One region of the Paenibacillus sp. FSL R5-0475 genome, then DNA from elsewhere that is predicted to be linked to it. Evidence: predicted binding sites of a transcription regulator. Region 1 holds the regulator's gene; each other region holds the start of a gene.

Region 1 (6,075 bases):
TTCCCCGCACCAGCGTTCACCGTAAGCCCGCCACGCAAATGAGCAATTATAAGTAATGCAGTAAGCATTCCAGCTGCTATAACAATCGGGAATATATTAATACCTAAAAAAGCCATGAAAATAAACAGCACAGGAATAAATCCGAGTAAAATTTCTTTAAGGTACTTAGGCATTATTCCATACCCCCAAGGTCGCAGGTTTTCGCGGCAAAATAATAAATTTGCTTTCTTTTCCATTACTCAAGCTTACGTACACATTGTTGTCGTCGATATCAGTAGATGCTATCACATCTTTAAATTCCGTATTTTGCTGTTTCAATCTATCAAGTTCTGTAGGTATAATCGTATATTTACGGCTCTCCATGGCTTCAGCTACAGAGAACATCGCTTTATCCCAGTAATCATCCAATAGTTCACTTGAATTTTGCTCCACATCGAGTTTAAGTTTACGTCCTTCAATCACTGATTTTCCTTCTTTGGATACATACGATACTAGATCACGTAAATTCGTGCCCGGCTGCAAATCAAGTTTCAAAGTGACCTCATCGCGGTTAATACTAATATGTGAAGTATTTACTCCCTCAAATCCGGTTACAATCTTTTGGAGCGGTTCCTGTAAAGCAAACTGACGATATAAAAAGAATCCTCCGAATAATAGCATAGCCGACAGTAGAGACGTTATCAGTACAGGTACAAGACGTAATTTCAAGAAACGTCCTCCTCTCAAAGATGAAAAAATGTAAACAGAATGATCCAAAGTCATAGCTGCTAAGAGCTCACCAGAGCCTGACGTTCTACTAACACTGTTCTAATTACAAACAGTAGTATATCACAGGTGTATATACTATATTGAAAAAAAATGTGAAGATATTTAAAATTTTATTTTTTAATTCTTTCCATTTTATTTAATTTATTGATTTAATTCGACAAAAAAAGGGCTGTTACTCTTAAAATAACAGACCTTTTTTCGTATGAATCTTTAAATCCCAATATATAAATCCACTCTTATAGTATATCACAATTCGTGTACTAATAGTATATCAAATAATATGTCATTTTAAAAAACAAGCGAACCATAAATGGTCCGCTTGTTTCTCTTATAATGCCTTTGTTTAATTTAGCGGCTAGGTAAACTGTAACCTTCACCCATTCGAGCCCCATCCGAGAACCGATAAAATTGATAATAATATCGACCGCTTTGTTTATAAAAAAGCTGCCAAGCATACTCCCCGTTATATACTCCTGGCAACAACCGCTCAATGCTGATGTCCGGAAGATCGGCTTTTATAAGGCTACGCATTTTCGCTTCAGAGGTCCCTTTACTTAGTTCTTCAGCATATACTGCGTCGGTTCCTTCAGCAAACTTCCCGTCTACAGTAAAACGTACCCAAACCATCAACTCGGTCCCGGCTTCATTCTTCCCTGTTAAGACCCAGTACACCGCATTTTCATCCCACACGGATTTCTGCGCTTTGGTTACCTCTGTCAGACCAGCACTGGTTTTAGCGACATCCTTAGCGATATCTCGCTCGTTCCATTGATCTTTCATAATATAAGCATAGAACTGGATAAGTCCAAACAGAAGGAGCAGAATCAGAACTGACCCCAGGAGGATCCATTTTTTCCTTTTCTTCAAGGTACAGCTCCCTTTCTAGTAATATATCTTTTTTGATTATATAACACACCTGTGTGTTTATCCAAAGTTTCATATCCAATTCAATGATCTAATGATCAGAAACACAAAAGGCTGTAACTTTGCAATCGCAGAAAGTCACAGCCTTTCAGTTATTCGTTATGATCTTAGACTACCGTTTAAGCAGTCCATCAAATGATTCTTGCGCCTTACGACGGATTGCTTCCTCATCTAGCGTTACACATTCTCCGTGTTTTACAACCTGTTTACCATTCACCCATACATGCTCAACATCCTTGGCACTGGCAGAGTATACAGCATGAGACAACAGATCTGTATGTGGTAGCAAATGCGGCTGGTCTATATCAATCGCGATAAAGTCCGCTTTCATGCCAACAGCGAGTCTACCCACATCATTTAAAAAGATAGACTTTGCGCCATACTCTGTAGCTATACGCAGCGCTTCCGGAGCTGGAACAGCCGTCGGATCACCACTTACACCTTTATGGATGAGGGCTGCAAGACGCATCTCTTCAAACATATCCAGGTTATTATTGCTTGCCGCACCATCTGTACCCAGTGACACCTTCACACCAGCCTTTAGAAGATCCGTAACCCGAGCCACTCCACTAGCCAGTTTCAGATTACTTCCTGGGTTATGAGACACGCCTACATCATGACGAGCCAGTATCTCGATCTCTTCATCATTCAAATGAACGCCATGAGCAACAATAGACGGACGAGTGAACATTCCAAGCTTCTCTAAATGCGCTACAGGCCGAAGTCCGTAATCCACCACATTCTGCTCCACTTCGCGTTTGGTCTCGGACATATGGGTATGCATCGGTAAATCCAAATCATGTGCCGCTTGTACAAACTTAACAAAGAAGTCCGGTGGGCAAGTATATGGGGCGTGTGGCGAGATCATCGTCGTAATTCTGCCGCCAGCCTTACCATGCCAATTTCGTGCAAAAGAAATCGCTTCCGCAAGCTTGTGATTTTGTACTTCCTCTGGGCATAATCCGATTACGCCTCTCATCAGTACAGAACGAATGCCTGATAATTCGACTACCTCTGCTACTCGATCCATATGATCATACATATCCAAGAAGGTTGTAGTACCACCTTTTAGCATTTCCAGTACCGACAAGGAGGTTCCCCAGTATACATCTTCTCCAGTGAATTTCGCTTCCATCGGCCACATCTTCTCTTGAAGCCACACCTGAAGTGCCAAATCATCTCCATAACCACGAAGCAATGACATTGCCGCATGGCCATGTGTGTTTACCAGACCTGGCATAAACAGCAGACGACTGCCATCAACAACTTGCACATCATCTTCCATTAAAGGCTCTTCTTTTCCTATGTAAGTGATCAAATCATCTTCAATAGTCATATATCCATTCAGAACCGGCTCATCCGTTCCCGGAATAAGAAAACGCCCGCCCTTAATAATCGTTTTACTGCTCTTCATTTCCGGTTTCTTCCTTTCCATCTTTCAAATAATAAGCAAGGCTTTGCAAATCCGTTGTAAAATCGGCAGCATGAACCCGGATATTCGATGGTGTTTTTAGAATCACTGGTGCAAAATTCAAAATCGCCTCAATGCCAGACTCAATGAGAATATCTGCTACATTCTGCGCTTCTGAATCAGGCACAGTAATGATCCCAATTCGAATACCTTGCTCACGAACCGTCTGACCAAGCTCCTCCATCGGCTGAACGGTAAGAGAGTTGATTTTCCGCCCTACCTTAGGTGCATAGGAGTCAAATATAGCGGTAATCTTCATAGTATCTTTCAGATAAGCATTGTAATTAGATAATGCATGTCCAAGGTTACCGGCACCTACTAAAGCCACATTCAATTGTTGATCCAGCTTCAGAATATGACGGATTTTTTCAATAAGATAAGTTACGTCATACCCGATACCTTTTCTACCAAAGTCTCCAAAATAAGCTAAATCTTTACGAATTTGAGCAGGATTCAAATCAAGTTTTTGTCCTAGTTCTTGTGAGGAAACGGTTAATATTTCACGTTTCTGGAGATCATTCAAGAAACGCAAGTACACAGGAAGTCTGCGAACAACGGCTTCTGATATTTTATCCGATTTCATAATTTACCTCCTAATTTAAGTGATATTCTGTTCAAATCCTATCGAAATATCTGCACCTCGTCTCAAGGAAGAGCGGTATTCTTATACCGCCCTTCCTTGTAGAGAGATTAATAAGATCGATGACGTTCTTTTCAAGAAACGCCTCCGTCTTCCAACCACTCCGCTATACGAGGAACCATTTGATCCGTAAGCATATGCTCCATTTTCGGGCCAGGCAACGAATAGAGGAAATACTTCCCATAGTGAGATTCGATCACCCTTGTGTCATACACAATAACAATACCCCGATCTTGCGCTGTCCGTACCAGCCTCCCAAATCCTTGCTTGAAGCGAATAACCGCCTGAGGAACAGACAACTTCATGAACGGATTCTTTTTCTGGGCTTGTAATAACTCAGACTTCGCTTCCGCTAGGGGGTGGTTTGGCGGTTGAAATGGGAGTCTCACGATGGCCAAGCATGTTAATGCTTCACCTGGAATATCTACACCCTCCCAAAAGCTGCTTGTTCCTAACAGTACAGAAGCTGCACTGTCCTGAAAACGGCGGATCAGCTTGCTACGGCTGCCCCCCTCCACGCCTTGACCTAACACCGTGATCTCTTGTGAGGCTAGAGCCTCTTTCAGAGGATCGTAAACCTGGCGTAGCATCTTGTAAGAAGTAAACAGGACAAGCATCCGCCCACGTGTTGTAATAGCTGCTTCTGCTAGTGACTGTACGAGTGTATCGACAAATCGGGCATCGCCTACACTCCCCTTCACACTTGGGAAATCCCGCGGAATAACTAACAGCGCCTGCTCCCGATACTTAAAGGGAGAAGGCAGGAGTGATGTCATCAGACGCCCCTCTTCCGCAGCTTCATTAAGTCCGAGATTATCAATCATAAACTGGAAAGATTTATCGACAGAGAGTGTCGCCGAAGTTAGTACGATACTTTTCTTCTTGTCGAAAAACAGCTCCTTAAGCTGAGTACTAACATCAACAGGAACGGCATACAGCTGTAGCGATTTACTGCGATAATTTCCATTCGCCTCCAGCCAATATACTACATTCTCATCATTTAATCCCATAAAAAACCGTACTTGCTCACGTATAGAAGCTAAATCCTTAAATAAGCCGCTAATATCGGTAACTAGGCTATCTGAGGAAGATTGACCTTCTTGATCTCGCATCTCATTAAGCATTTTATCACCTTTACGGATAATTTCGCTTAATGTCAGATTCATAGTATTCTCTAGAGCAACCAATTCATCCCAATCTTTCGGTTTACGGGTAGGAAGTAGCCGCATGACTAACTGGCCGGCTTCTCCCGCCGCTGCATCGCTGCGTTCCGGCAAGAGGCTGAATAGTTTATCACTAAGCAGATCCCAGGTTTCTTTTACGGTAAGAAGATCCGGATAGATTCTATCGATTACTCCGCTCCATTCAGAAGCTTCCTCACTGCCTGATGACTGAAGCATTTGGCGAAGTGTAGGAAGTTGGCCATTTCGACTATCCTTATAAAGACGCGATAGTGTATGTGCCACCGTGAAATGCTTCATATGCATGCCTAAATGCTTGCCAGCCACGTCCTCCAGATGATGGGCCTCATCTATTACAAGATGTTCATAAGCCGGAAGTAGTTGATGCCCAGCCTTAACATCTGCGAAAAGCTTAGAGTGGTTCGTAATGACCACGTCTGCAATACCAGCTTCATGCTTAGCCCGATGATAATAACACTTACGGAACCAAGGACACGAGCGACCCAGACAAGAATCGGTATCGCTTGCTACCGTCTCCCAAAAATCTCCGCCACGTCCACTTAGATTGAGCTCTTCGTCATCTCCTGATTCACTTTGTGTCAGCCAAACGATCATCTGAGCCGCAGTAAGCGCATCTTCCCTCGGACTTATAAAGTCTTTTTTATTAATTTTATGTTCGAACTTACGAAGACACAAATAATGCCCTCTGCCCTTAAAAATTGCAGCTTTAAATGGAAAAGGAACTACCTGCGTTAACAAAGGAATATCACGCTCACGCAATTGATCCTGCAGATTAATAGTATGAGTGCTGACCATGACTTTTTCATTAGTGCGTACGCTTTGGTATATGGCAGGCAATAAATAACCAAGGGATTTACCGGTTCCTGTCCCTGCTTCGATCAATAGATGCTTGTCTTCGGCAAGTGCCGTCATCACCTCATTGATCATAATATCCTGAGCTTCTCGGCTTTCATACTGTGGCAAAGTTTCTTTAAGTCGTTTCGTTACTTCATCCATATAATCTGTAAAAGATAAATTGTGTAGTGGATTCTCAGCATGCTCGTCTCGAGGTGGAGCTAATTCGTTCCAGT
Region 2 (6,075 bases), 170 kb from region 1:
ATGGGGTTCCAAATGGCCTCGAAGGTGGCTCAAGACAAAATTTCAAGCTGAAGATCGCTCACAAGGATTCATTATGAAAAAAATAATTTATTTATCGGTGATTTCATTTTTCTTGCTATCGATTTCTTTCAGCCCATTGTTCAACTATATCCGTGAGTATATGATTTCAGATCAAATCAATCAGCGTTATGAGATCAACCATGCTGAGAAAGGGTATAACACGTTAAACGTTCAAGAACTAACGGTTGATGATAAGCAAATTAAGATCCAAGAAGAAAATACAGGCAGGAAAGCAGAATTGACCCTTTGGGATGAAGAGGAGAGTGTCCCGCCTGGAGATATTGTGAAAGTTCAGTTTTTGTTAAATGGTCAAAAAATCTCAACTCCTGATGAAATATGGCTGTCTAATCGGGAACGAGGAAGCAGATATTTCTCATGGATAGATATTCTCACTGTTACGGATCGAAAGACTGGCGAGAAAGAAATTAATATAGTCCAAAGACTTACAGATGATAGTCAGCCGATGGAAAAGAGAAAATGGAAAATAATCACGATCTCACATGATGGCAGTATAGAAGAAAAGGTGCTGAGTTATGCTCAAAGAAGTGACAATCATCTAGGGGTGAAGCTTATCGAGTTCTCTGGTACATCACTTATGGGTATGGGCTACTATTCGGATATTACTAAAAGTTATCCAAGTGTATTTTTCCCTCTAATTTATCCATTTTTAACAGGTGTCGTGGGAATCTTTCTATTGATCATTATAGTTGTTCAATTACTGATCGAGCTTCATAATAGGCGCGTTATTAGGAAAAACGGGCGATAACGGTCATAAGATATGTTCTAAAATTACTTATAATTTCGAATCACCTTTAACTTGGTCAAGGTTAATAAAGCAAATAGTAGTAGCAGGACTCCGATGGAACCCATGACAGGGGCTGGACTGAAGTGATCGGACAGGAATGAAACGGCTGTAAGACCAAGTGAGGGTGCTACACTCATAATGGACCCAAGTACACCGAAGACTCTACCTTGTATATCCTCCGAAACTTCCAGCCTGAGGATGGTATTTATCAGCAATGTACAGAATGAGAACATAAAGCCAATAAGAAGAATGATGGGAATAGCTAAGGCAGCAGTAGTGACGAACGATAACAGGAGGTACAGGGGACCCAGACATAGCAGTCCAGTCATGATAAAGAAGCCGCGATTCTTTAATTTGGAGCTGAGAAACAAGATCATGCTGGAACCAATCATATAACCTAGTGGAATACAGGCTTCCATGAGTCCAAACTGAAAGGGACTAGAATTCCATACTTTGACGGCCATAACTTGCGTTAGCATCAGTGAAGGCATAAAGAACAAAGTGAGCGTGGGGAGCATGATGATTATTGCTCGGGCGAAGGGGTATCTCCAAATATAACGAACGCCATCCGCAAGATCCTGTGTGAATTTTCTTTCTTCTTTAGGTCCGGTATTCACTCGGTTTGGGAGTGGAAGGGAGCGGACAACAAGAACTAGTAGAAAGGAAACGAAAAATGTAGCTCCATCAAATAAAATGGCATCTGCCGCTCCAAAACTTGCTACAAAAATACCTCCAGCCGAATACCCAATCGTCCTACAGATGTTCTCCGACAAGTTCAGAATCCCGACCGCTTTTTGTACATGTTCTTTACCAACAACAGTAGTAATAGAAGCTTGATACGCAGGAGATTGGAATAATGCTGAGACTGTCGTAAGTCCCGTTAATATAGCCACGATAATGAATGATGTAGAAGACATGGAAATGGCCAGAGCAAGCGTAACTGCTAGACCGCAGCTTATCAAATCAGTGATTAACATAATGGTTCTGCGATTGATCCTGTCTGCGAGTGTGCCTCCTATCGATCCGAGTAAAGAACTGAGCAATAGATTGATTATGGTAATAATGGCAATCATTTTAGCGCTTCCGGTCGTCTGAAGTACCCATAAACTTAAAGCAATGCTGTGAAAGGTATTTCCAAACAAAGAAATGGAATAGGAGCTGAGTAGCAGCATAAATCTCCGGTTTCCCCAAAGGGTTGGATAGAATTGAGCGGTGGTGGATGCATGTTTTGCTAATACAGGATCTGTCATGGGAAACTCTCCTCTCGACTTAAACGCTTAAGTGAATATCGAAAAAAAATTAATCAACAAAATAACGATTATTCTCTTGTTTGGAGTAGTCAGGACGATGTAACAACTCCTGCATTAGTTCAAAAGCAGTGGCTGATTTATCCCCAGTGAATATGAATTTCTGAACGTCTTCTCCAAGCATTTCTGGGCAATTACAGGTACATAGAACAGAAAGACGTGCGAATACCCCGGATTTTTCAACACAACTTCCGATAAAATCATTAATAACTATGGCCTCTTTGTAAATCCCCTCCGATAAGATTGTATTCAATTCCTCCATATTTTGAACTTTGAATATTGCTTTCTCAGGTAAAGGAAGATTGTCTTGGATAAAGCTAGTGAGTAGGGAGTTATTGAAGCTCTCCATAATTAAACAAACCTGTGAAAGATCCTCCGGCATTACCTTTTGTAGAGCTGAACGATAATTGTAAAGAACTTGCTTAAACAGCTTATCTTCAATCATGCTGTCGATCAAAATCAAAGGGATGCCTTCTACAAAATGTTTGGAAATCGAATAGAAGGATTCATCGTGTACATCGATCAGAAAGACGGCTTCGAGCTTTCTTTCGACGATGATATTCAGAGAAGGATGGTCAGTACCAAGAGAATATAACAGCGTATGATATCCGGCATCCGTTAAACGCTGTTCCAAAGCACGGATAAAGGTGAACTGGTCATAGAGTTTCCAAGGTGGCATATAAGCAGAATGATTGACAAGTATCCCTACTAATCCCGTTTTTTTATTGGCAAGTGAACGGGCTGCTAGATTAGGAATGTAATGAAGTTCTTCGGCAAGTGACAGAATTTGATTGCGGGTCTTCTCAGGAATGGTTTGGTTATCGACGCGGTTCAGAACATAGCTTACAGTCGCAACGGAGACATTAGCTTGTAGCGCGATGTCTTTCATTGTAGTCTTTTTCACCAGTAAACTTCTCCCTTGCTGAGATATTTATTTCCAAATATTATCATTAACACTTGAAAAGAGTCAACGATTGACTTTATACCAAGAAGCAAATGATGCTTGTGTTCATTTTTATAATTTGGGTAAATAGATGTAAGAACCTAAATCAGTCAGCGAGAAGAGGCGTGACTCATGGGAACAAATCTTAATCGGGAAGAGAGAACGCTGTGAAACCGCTTTAGATACTGACACAAATTTGTGAAATTATTCACTTAATTATTAAGAATTTTAATATATAATTAATTCATAATCAAAATTAGGGGGAATCGAAAATGAGACTATTTAAAATGATTTTAGTGGCTGGGGTTTCGGTAGCAGTATTGGCAGGTTGTGGAGCAAATGAGGATAAAGCAAACAATTCGGCGGCAACTTCAGCTCCGGCTGCTGAGCAGACAGATGCTGTCACTACAGCTTCGATTGTGAATCAAGCAGATGCATTTACTAAGGCTGTTAGCAAAGATGGAAACTGGATTGTTGCGATTCTAAATGATGTAACGATTCCTGATGAGGTTGTTGTAGCTGGAGAATTCCGTAATAAAGGAGCCGCAGATGGCGACATCTACCGTAAGATTGCCCTTTATTCGCAAGATGCTGATCACAAGATCACTGCTACTTATACACTAACCGTACCAAAGTTTACAGTACAAAGTGAGAATTTGAAAGTTGAAGGCGGAACGATTAAAGGCGATGTTTATGTAGAAGCGAAAGGCTTTACTCTGCCTGAAACCGCCACTATTGATGGTAACCTCTATTTCGCAAGCGAAGATCTGAAAACATCAGCTGTTATTGATGGAAAAGTGACTGGAACAACAGAAGTTAAATAATTTCGTAATCAACTTATATAGTAGAAGCCAATCCATAGACTATGGGTTGGCTTTTTTCTTTTTGTGATTATGTGATCTTCGGTTGATTTTCTTAATATTGAACTTATAATATTACTACCACTACTAGGAGGAACACATATGTCTAAGGAGTATTCACGCACATATATCGAAAGTGTAAAGCTTGAAATGTTAAATAGATTGGGACTTAAGCAAGTGTTCTTTAAGGAGCAAATAGGTGACGGCCTGATTTTTGAAGCAGTTGGTTTTGATAAAGGGAGCAAGCATCGTTTTTGTGTTAGACCGAAGACGAAAACAATTGACGAATTTATTTCAGGAAAATGGATGAAGGTTCGCAGCTTTACAATCAAAAGTGTGGAAATTTAAAATTGAAGTCTAAAAAGGGAACCCCATTTAAATCGGAGTTTCCTTTTTTATTTTTGAGAAGGATTCATTGATAATGTGAAGTATCGCCGTACAGATCGATAGTTGTATTGTTGTCAGTTAGGGTTACTTTACACAATGCTGTAGAGAGAATATCCGGTAGTTCCCCTAATTCCTGCAATGATTTATTGAGAAAATGAGCCATAATGACTTTCAGGGTCATCCGATGCGTGACAATAAGTACCTCATGTCCTTCATTATCGTTAATGATACGCTCCATAGTTGGCGTTACTCTTTGTTCAAGCTGACTATAGGTCTCACCTGGGGCTAGAGGAATAAAAAGATCAGGTCTGGTGAAAAAATGGGTGTACTGTAATGGATATTCTTGTTCAATCTGATCTGTGTTCATTCCTTCCCAAATGCCCATGTTAATTTCCATTAATGAAGCTTGCTGTTGAATCGGTAAACTCCGATTTCCTCGTAAAATCTGCGCAGTATGCAATGCTCTTGGACTAGTACTAGAATAAATGGCTCCTAAATTCTCACCTTCCAAACGTTCTCTCAACCATTCCGCTTGCTGTTCACCCAAGGCTGTTAACGCTGAATTTTGATGTCCTTGCATTCTTTTCTGCAAATTCCATTCGGTCTGCCCGTGACGGGTTAGAAATAATACTGTCTCTTTCATTAACGAAACCTCCCTTTTGAATAGTTGTAAGTATAAGATAAATAATTATAAATAAACAATATATAATAGTTAATATTCATAATGTATAGTTATAATAAGAAAGCCGAAGGTCCGTTAAATATGATTATATTTTATATAGTTAGGAAGAAATCAGGATGAACTATCATGTATTAAAATTGTTTTATTATGTTGCGATAACAGGGAGTGTGACCAAAGCCTCCGAACGTTTGCACATTAGTCAACCCGCTATATCAGCGCAGATCCGCAAATTTGAACGGGAGAATAATATCGTATTATTAGAGGTCATAGGAAAGAGAATGGTGCTAACACCGATTGGGAGAAAACTGATCGAACCACTTGAAAAGTTATTTGCTATGGGTGAACAGGTACAGCAGATTATTGAGGATTATCATAAATTTCCTGCGGGTCATATTCGGATTGCAGGTAATTACCTGGCCACAAGCATACTCATCCCCCGGTGGGCATCATTATACAAACAATCTTTTCCGAAGGTTAAAATTCAGATCTCTACTGCTAATTCTCATGAAGTCATGGAACAATTAAATAACTTTGAAGCAGACGTGGCGATTTATAGTGATATGGCGTTTCCTTCTCATCATACAGGGGTGTTCGAACATCGGGAGTTGTACAAGGACGAGTATGTGTTCGTAGTTTCTTCAAATCATTCTTTAGCCAAGCAGGAGGTTAGCTTTGAGGAAGTGATGGCTGAGGCATTTATTATGAGGGAGGAAGGTAGTGCAGCCAGAGAGAAAATTGTACAATTATGTGAAGAAAGAAAGGTACAACAACCGAAGATCGAACTGCAATTTAATGGAGTAAATGAGGTTATTCAAGCCGTGATTGCCGGTTATGGGATTAGCTTTGTATCTGCGTTGTTAGCAAAGCCTTATCTTGATCAGGGTATGTTAGCCAAGGTCGAAGTGGAAAATGTAGTCTCTAAGCATTCGATATGGATGAGCCACAGAAAGAAAGAGCTTCAAGAAAGCTATATCCAGTCATTTATTAAGCTCGTCATGAAACAATTAAAAGAAGCGGATAATTTATACTCG
Region 3 (6,075 bases), 2.6 Mb from region 1:
CCGACAGGTACGGATGTAGGAACTGTGGTTATGATGGTGGGTAACGCCATGATATAACCCCCTCTTCAAATGACTAGATGATTCATTATATTTGGGCAAGGGCAAAAGGGTACTATATATCGTTGCAAGATGTATCTCTAGAGTATAGAATGATATTCCCAAATCCACATTTCAGATTAAATGTAAGCGCTATATTTACAAGGGGATTGAGATCGATTGGAGGCTGATGGATACGATGATGAAATCAGTATTGTCGGATATTTTACTAACACCTGATAAGTTGCTACTTCATCGCGAATTACTAGAGGAGATTGGAAAGTTCATTACGCAAGAGATCCTAAATCATCCGTTATTGCAAGAAGATCGTCAGAGGGTAAGCATTATCCTAGATGGATCGACCGCACTCGGGGTGGTAGATGGGCAGTCGGATGTAGATATAATCATTATTTGTGAGGATGAGTCTTACAACAGTATTAATCATCGGTTCGAGGAAGCAGGGCTGATTCCGGAGCACAGTAGTTTTTTTATGGATTTAAGGCTTCCGAGTGGGAAGACAGGGCATTATACACTCCATAAAATATCTGATATCAAAGAAGCTTTAATGAGCGGGGATATGGAATGGCTGTGGAATGCATCAGTGTCCTATATTTACTACGATCTGCTGGATCTGAAGCCACTTTTTCATTCCTATGTTCCACTCCAACCTGAAGTACTAATGAAATTTCGTAAGAATTCATACATACAGCTAAGAAGCTATGCCAGAAGTCTAGATAATCCTGTAGTTCGTGGCGACGCCTTTCCCATCTTGTTCTTAGCGGTTTCCCTTTATAAAGAGGCTTTACGCTGTGCAATCACTATTGAAGGTTATCCGTATCCCTATGACAAATGGCTTGTTCCCGTAGCGCAGCAAACGGTCGTAGGTCGAAAGATTTTGGAGTGTGCAGGCGATTTTTGGAGTTATCTTAGAGAGGATGAATCCTTTGCTCCCATGTACCAGGAGGACAATAATTTTGTCAAAATGGAAAAACAATTTCGAAAGATACTTTTGGAGGAATTCCGCCTGCGGGGGATCGATGAACCTTGGTTAATAGAGTGGTGGAAGTTTTTGGAGGAATAAACGGAGTAATGACGCTGACTATCCTTCTTGATTACGGTAAGGTATACTGGAATGGACTTTTCAGTAAGAGGTGATTAAATGGCTGGGACAGTCTCTATATTAGGCGTTCCTTTTTCAAAACTAACACTAAACGAGACAACACTTCATCTAACAAAACATATTCAATCCGGAGAACCGAAGCTATTTCATTTGATTACGGCGAACCCGGAAATTACGATAACAAGCCAATCGGATGAGCTGCTTCGAACCATACTCCATGAGGCAGATTTGATTACTCCTGATGGGATTGGCATTGTGCTGGCATCGAGAAGAAAAGGTGACCCTATAGCTGAACGAGTTACGGGGTATGAACTACTTCTTGAGCTGCTCGCACAAGGGAATAAGCTGGGCTGGAGCTTTTATTTCTTAGGCACGGATGAGCATACCAGCTGTAAAGCGGTCGAAAAGATTACAGAGCTATATCCGAATGTGAAAATTGCCGGAAGACATAATGGTTTTCTTGCTAAAGAAGAGGAACCGGCCATTGTGGCAGAGATTCAGCACGCACAGCCAGATTTCCTGATTGTCGCGATGGGGGCTCCATACTCTGACAAGTGGGTTTATAAGCATAAACAGGCGCTTTCTCAGGTTAAGGTTGTGTTTGGCGTGGGGGGAAGCTTGGATGTTATAGCGGGAAAAGTGACTCCAGCCCCTGCGATATGGAAGAAACTCAATTTGGAGTGGCTGCATCGACTCTTATTCGCACCTGTGGCCAAAGGACAAAAGTCGCGCTGGCGCAGGCAAGCAGTTCTTCCTAAATTCGTGTATCGAGCTATGATTAGGAAATAAGGCAGATGGCCGCTCTGGAAAGGGTGGCTTTTTTTGAGTAGTAAGCTGAGGAAATATTGAAATTAAGAATTTTTATGAAAATTTAAATGAAAATATTCATGGAAATGTAACAGTAACCATAACTAATTACATAAAAAACTTCCCAAAACAGCATCTTTGCGTTATCATTAATGTGAAAACATTCACAAAGGGGCGTTATAAAGATGAAGAAGACAACAAGTACTGCTCTCATTCTCATTCTCTCTGTCATGCTCGTAATCGCAGGCTGCGGTAACAGTAATAGCAACAGCGCAGGTAATAGTAATGGCAACGAGAACAAAAGTAAGGTAAATGAGACGGCCAAAAATGATAAAGCTGAAGCCGTATCAGGTGCATCAGAAGCTAGTTACACACCACTGGATCAATTAAAAGATAATTATGATATCGTTATTGTTGGTGCTGGTGGTGCAGGAATGTCTGCTGCACTGGAAGCTAAGGCCAAAGGCTTGAACCCTGTTATTTTAGAAAAAATGCCGGTTGCAGGTGGGAATACAAGTAAATCCTCCTCAGGAATGAACGCTTCCCAAACGAAATTTCAAAAAGAGCAAAGCATTGAAGATAGCAATGATAAGTTTTATGAAGAGACACTAAAGGGCGGCCATGACACGAACGATAAAGAGATGCTTCGTTTCTTCGTTGACAATTCCGCAAGTGCAATCGATTGGTTGGATTCGATCGGAATCAAGCTGAACAATATTACGATCACAGGCGGCATGAGCGAAAAACGCACCCACCGTCCAGAAGACGGCTCTGCGGTAGGCCAATACCTTGTCAAAGGATTGGTTAGAAACGTACAAGAAAAAGAAATTCCACTGTTTGTGAACGCGGATGTTAAAGAAATTACTCAAAAAGACGGTAAGGCTAACGGTGTCAAAGTACTCTTTAACCAAGCTGATGAAAAAACCATTACAGCGAAGGCAGTTGTTGTAACAACAGGTGGTTTTGGATCCAACATGGATATGATATCAAAAGTTAGACCTGATCTGGAAGGATACGTAACGACTAACCAAATCGGCAGTACCGGCGACGGCATCAAGATGATTGAGGCACTTGGCGGAACCACCGTTGATATGGATCAAATCCAGGTTCACCCAACAGTTCAACAAGAAAAATCTTATCTGATCGGGGAAGCTGTACGCGGCGAAGGTTCTATCCTCGTGAATAGCGAAGGCACACGGTTCGTAAACGAATTGACTACACGTGATAAAGTTACCGAAGCGATCAATGCACTTCCTGAAAAAGCGGCAACGCTTGTCTTTGATTCCGGCGTCAAATCACGCGTGAAAGCAATTGAACAATATGACAAAATGGGCTTCGTGATCCAAGCGGATACCATCGAAGCATTGGCGAAAGAAATCGGTGTTCCAGCCGATAAGCTAAAAGCGACACTTGATACTTGGAACAGCGCGGTAAAGAACAAGAACGATGCTGAATTCGGCAGAACAACAGGGATGGACAATGATTTATCCGCGGGTCCTTACTACGCTATTAAGATCGCCCCAGGGATTCATTACACCATGGGCGGTGTGAAGATCAATACGAACACAGAAGTATTAAATAAAGACGGCGCTGCTATTCCTGGCCTGTATGCGGCTGGTGAAGTTACAGGTGGATTGCACGGTCAAAACCGGATCGGTGGTAACTCTGTAGCTGAAATCATTATTTTCGGCCGTCAAGCAGGGATTAAATCTGCTGAGTTTGTACAAGCACAATAAGATTTAACTGCTATTCTGGTTAAAACAAAAGAACCGCTTGGGCTAATTGAAGCCCGGGCGGTTCTTTGTTTAATCTCTCGTTTAAAGTGAGTGGAGTGACCTCTATTCAAAAAGCTACTTCTCGCTTTTAGCTTGTTCTTCTCGCATCCACTGTGACAGCTGGCGTTTGAGTTTAAGGAATTCCGGGGAATCCGTAATCTCATCGCGGCGTGGCCGTGGAAATGGCACATCAACAGTATGTAGGATGGAGCCGGGGCGACCCGAGAATACATAAATACGATTCGAGAGCAGCAACGCTTCTTCGATGTTATGGGTAATGAATAGCACGGAGCGGCGATTCTCCTCCCACAGCTCCAGCAGCCAGCGCTGCATTTCACTGCGAGTTAGTGCATCCAATGCGCTGAAAGGTTCATCGAGCAGCATCAACTCCTGCGGAGCCAGCAATGCTCTGAGAAAAGCAGCACGCTGTTGCATCCCACCAGACAGCATATGCGGATAAGCCTGTTCGAATCCATTCAAGCCAACCTTGGCGAGCCACTGGCGCGCTTCTTCACGAGCTCCATCCTGCAGAGCGCCTTTAATTTCCCCGGCTAGAAGTACATTATCTTCAATCGTTCGCCAAGGAAAAAGCGCAGGCTGCTGCGGCATATAACTGATTTCACCACGTTGACCCGTAACGGCTCTACCGTTCATGCGGATCGTTCCTGCATCGGGCTTCACTAGTCCGCCGATCATATGGAATAAGGTGCTTTTTCCGCAGCCGGAAGGACCGACGATCGAAACGAACTCTTGCTGCTCTACCTTAAGAGAGACGTTGTTAAGCACGTTCGTCTCGCGGCGACGATGGGTGAAGGACTTGGAGATGCCGCTTACTTCAAGAGCAGGTGGTGCAGTATGAGCTTCAGGAGAGCTTATGTTTTCAGTTGTTCTTTGCTCTATTTGCGTCACTTGAGACATACAGGCATCTTCCTTTCTATGAGTTACGGCGCGGTTTCCAGCGAACTAACCATTTTTCGAGCAAGGCGATAATCGCAAAAAGCACAAGACTAAGGAGCACAATAATAACAATAGCGACAAACATCCGATCCGTACGGTAAGCCGATTTTTGCAGGAGCATATAATAGCCAATCCCTTTATCCGCGCCAATCCACTCAGCGACCACGGCTCCCATAACCGCATAAGTAGCAGATATTTTCACACCGGAAAATAGTGCCGGGATAGAAGACGGAAGCTCCAGCTTGGTGAAGATTTGCCACTTGCTTGCGCCAGCCATTTTCATATAATTCATCATGACCTGATCACTTTGAGACAAGCCGCCCATTGCAGCGACAGCTACCGGGAAGAAGCATACCAGTGTAATCAGCACGATTTTGGGCAAAAGACCGAAGCCAAACCAGATGATAAGCAGTGGTCCGAGTGCGATAGAGGGAACATTTTGACTCAGAATAATGAGTGGATAAAAAGCCCGTCTAGCCCAAGGTAAAAGATGCAAAAGTAGAGCGACGATCAAGCCTACACCTGTACCAATAGGAAAACCGATTAATGTGAGTCGGAGCGTAGCCATCGTATGAGCCCAGAGACCTGAGGCATTACTGGTGGATTCGCGAGCAATATCAGCAGGACTCGGCAGAATCCAGGATTCGATATGGAATAGAGAAACAGATAACTGCCATATGGTTAAAAAGAAGACGACCGCCACAAGGGGCGGCCATATTAGCTTCCAGGTCGATCTCACGGCCGATATTTCTCCGTCAATTTATCCATGCTGATTCCGTTAGGGTTATGAGCGATTTTGATTTGGGAGATCACGCTTGGACTACCTGCTTCGATCAGCGCCTCCTGCATTTGACGTACAACCTCCAGGAGCTCGCTCAGTTCACCTTCCATAGTAGTTTCCAGTGGATTCACCTGATGTTTAACGCCGGATTTTTGAATAACTTCAATCGCTTTATCTACGTATGGGATGGAGTCCTCATTGTTTGGAGTCTTAGGAATTACTTGAATGCTTAGCAATGTGTTAGCCACAATAATCAATCCTCTCAAATTGTATAGGTAAGTTCAAAAAGCCAACTTTGATAACGAAGTGTTTTCAGGAAGCAGATTCGGCGTCAAATCTTGAACGAACTTGGGAAGTCCGGTACTCACGTAGCACATCACTACGCTCCGTTCCTCCTTCCTCAAGTAACGTCCAACCTTCTTGGTTCTGAAAGCTGACTTTTTGAACTCTCATTGAAATAGGTAAGTTCAAAAAGCCAACTTTGATAACGAAGTGATTCATTTATAATTGTTATTTACTCCGCCGGTAAAAAATCATTCGTGAATGCACTAGCTGCATCCAGCGGTTTGTCCAGCAGCTTCAAATCATACATCCAGTCG

Evidence for each region. Region 1 encodes Rex, which represses fermentation and respiration genes when NADH is low (regulators of the CRP and FNR family bind a similar motif). Its sites were predicted from a motif close to TTGTGAAATATTTCACAA; they were not measured.
Region 2: a site for Rex is predicted at 3,312-3,329, ahead of MKX41_RS14285 (polymer-forming cytoskeletal protein). Genes of this name have one in related genera too.
Region 3: a site for Rex is predicted at 2,116-2,133, ahead of MKX41_RS26730 (flavocytochrome c). Genes of this name have one in related genera too.

The regions. Positions count from the first base shown of each region.
Region 1 covers NZ_JBBORK010000001.1:3,355,983-3,362,057, forward strand. The annotation lists gene MKX41_RS15030 (AAA family ATPase) at 1-173, opposite strand, end outside; gene MKX41_RS15035 (hypothetical protein) at 166-708, opposite strand; gene MKX41_RS15040 (cell wall elongation regulator TseB-like domain-containing protein) at 1,117-1,635, opposite strand; gene MKX41_RS15045 (amidohydrolase) at 1,805-3,106, opposite strand; gene MKX41_RS15050 (redox-sensing transcriptional repressor Rex) at 3,093-3,746, opposite strand; gene dinG (ATP-dependent DNA helicase DinG) at 3,878-6,075, opposite strand, start outside.
Region 2 covers NZ_JBBORK010000001.1:3,184,167-3,190,241, reverse strand. The annotation lists gene MKX41_RS14305 (GNAT family N-acetyltransferase) at 1-77, shown strand, start outside; gene MKX41_RS14300 (hypothetical protein) at 74-826, shown strand; gene MKX41_RS14295 (MFS transporter) at 850-2,115, opposite strand; gene MKX41_RS14290 (LacI family DNA-binding transcriptional regulator) at 2,165-3,076, opposite strand; gene MKX41_RS14285 (polymer-forming cytoskeletal protein) at 3,388-3,939, shown strand; gene MKX41_RS14280 (hypothetical protein) at 4,078-4,323, shown strand; gene MKX41_RS14275 (histidine phosphatase family protein) at 4,388-5,005, opposite strand; gene MKX41_RS14270 (LysR family transcriptional regulator) at 5,161-6,075, shown strand, end outside.
Region 3 covers NZ_JBBORK010000001.1:5,965,044-5,971,118, forward strand. The annotation lists gene MKX41_RS26715 (YncE family protein) at 1-50, opposite strand, end outside; gene MKX41_RS26720 (nucleotidyltransferase domain-containing protein) at 236-1,117, shown strand; gene MKX41_RS26725 (WecB/TagA/CpsF family glycosyltransferase) at 1,196-1,945, shown strand; gene MKX41_RS26730 (flavocytochrome c) at 2,149-3,699, shown strand; gene MKX41_RS26735 (ABC transporter ATP-binding protein) at 3,814-4,656, opposite strand; gene MKX41_RS26740 (ABC transporter permease) at 4,673-5,434, opposite strand; gene MKX41_RS26745 (thiamine-binding protein) at 5,431-5,724, opposite strand; gene MKX41_RS26750 (ABC transporter substrate-binding protein) at 5,991-6,075, opposite strand, start outside.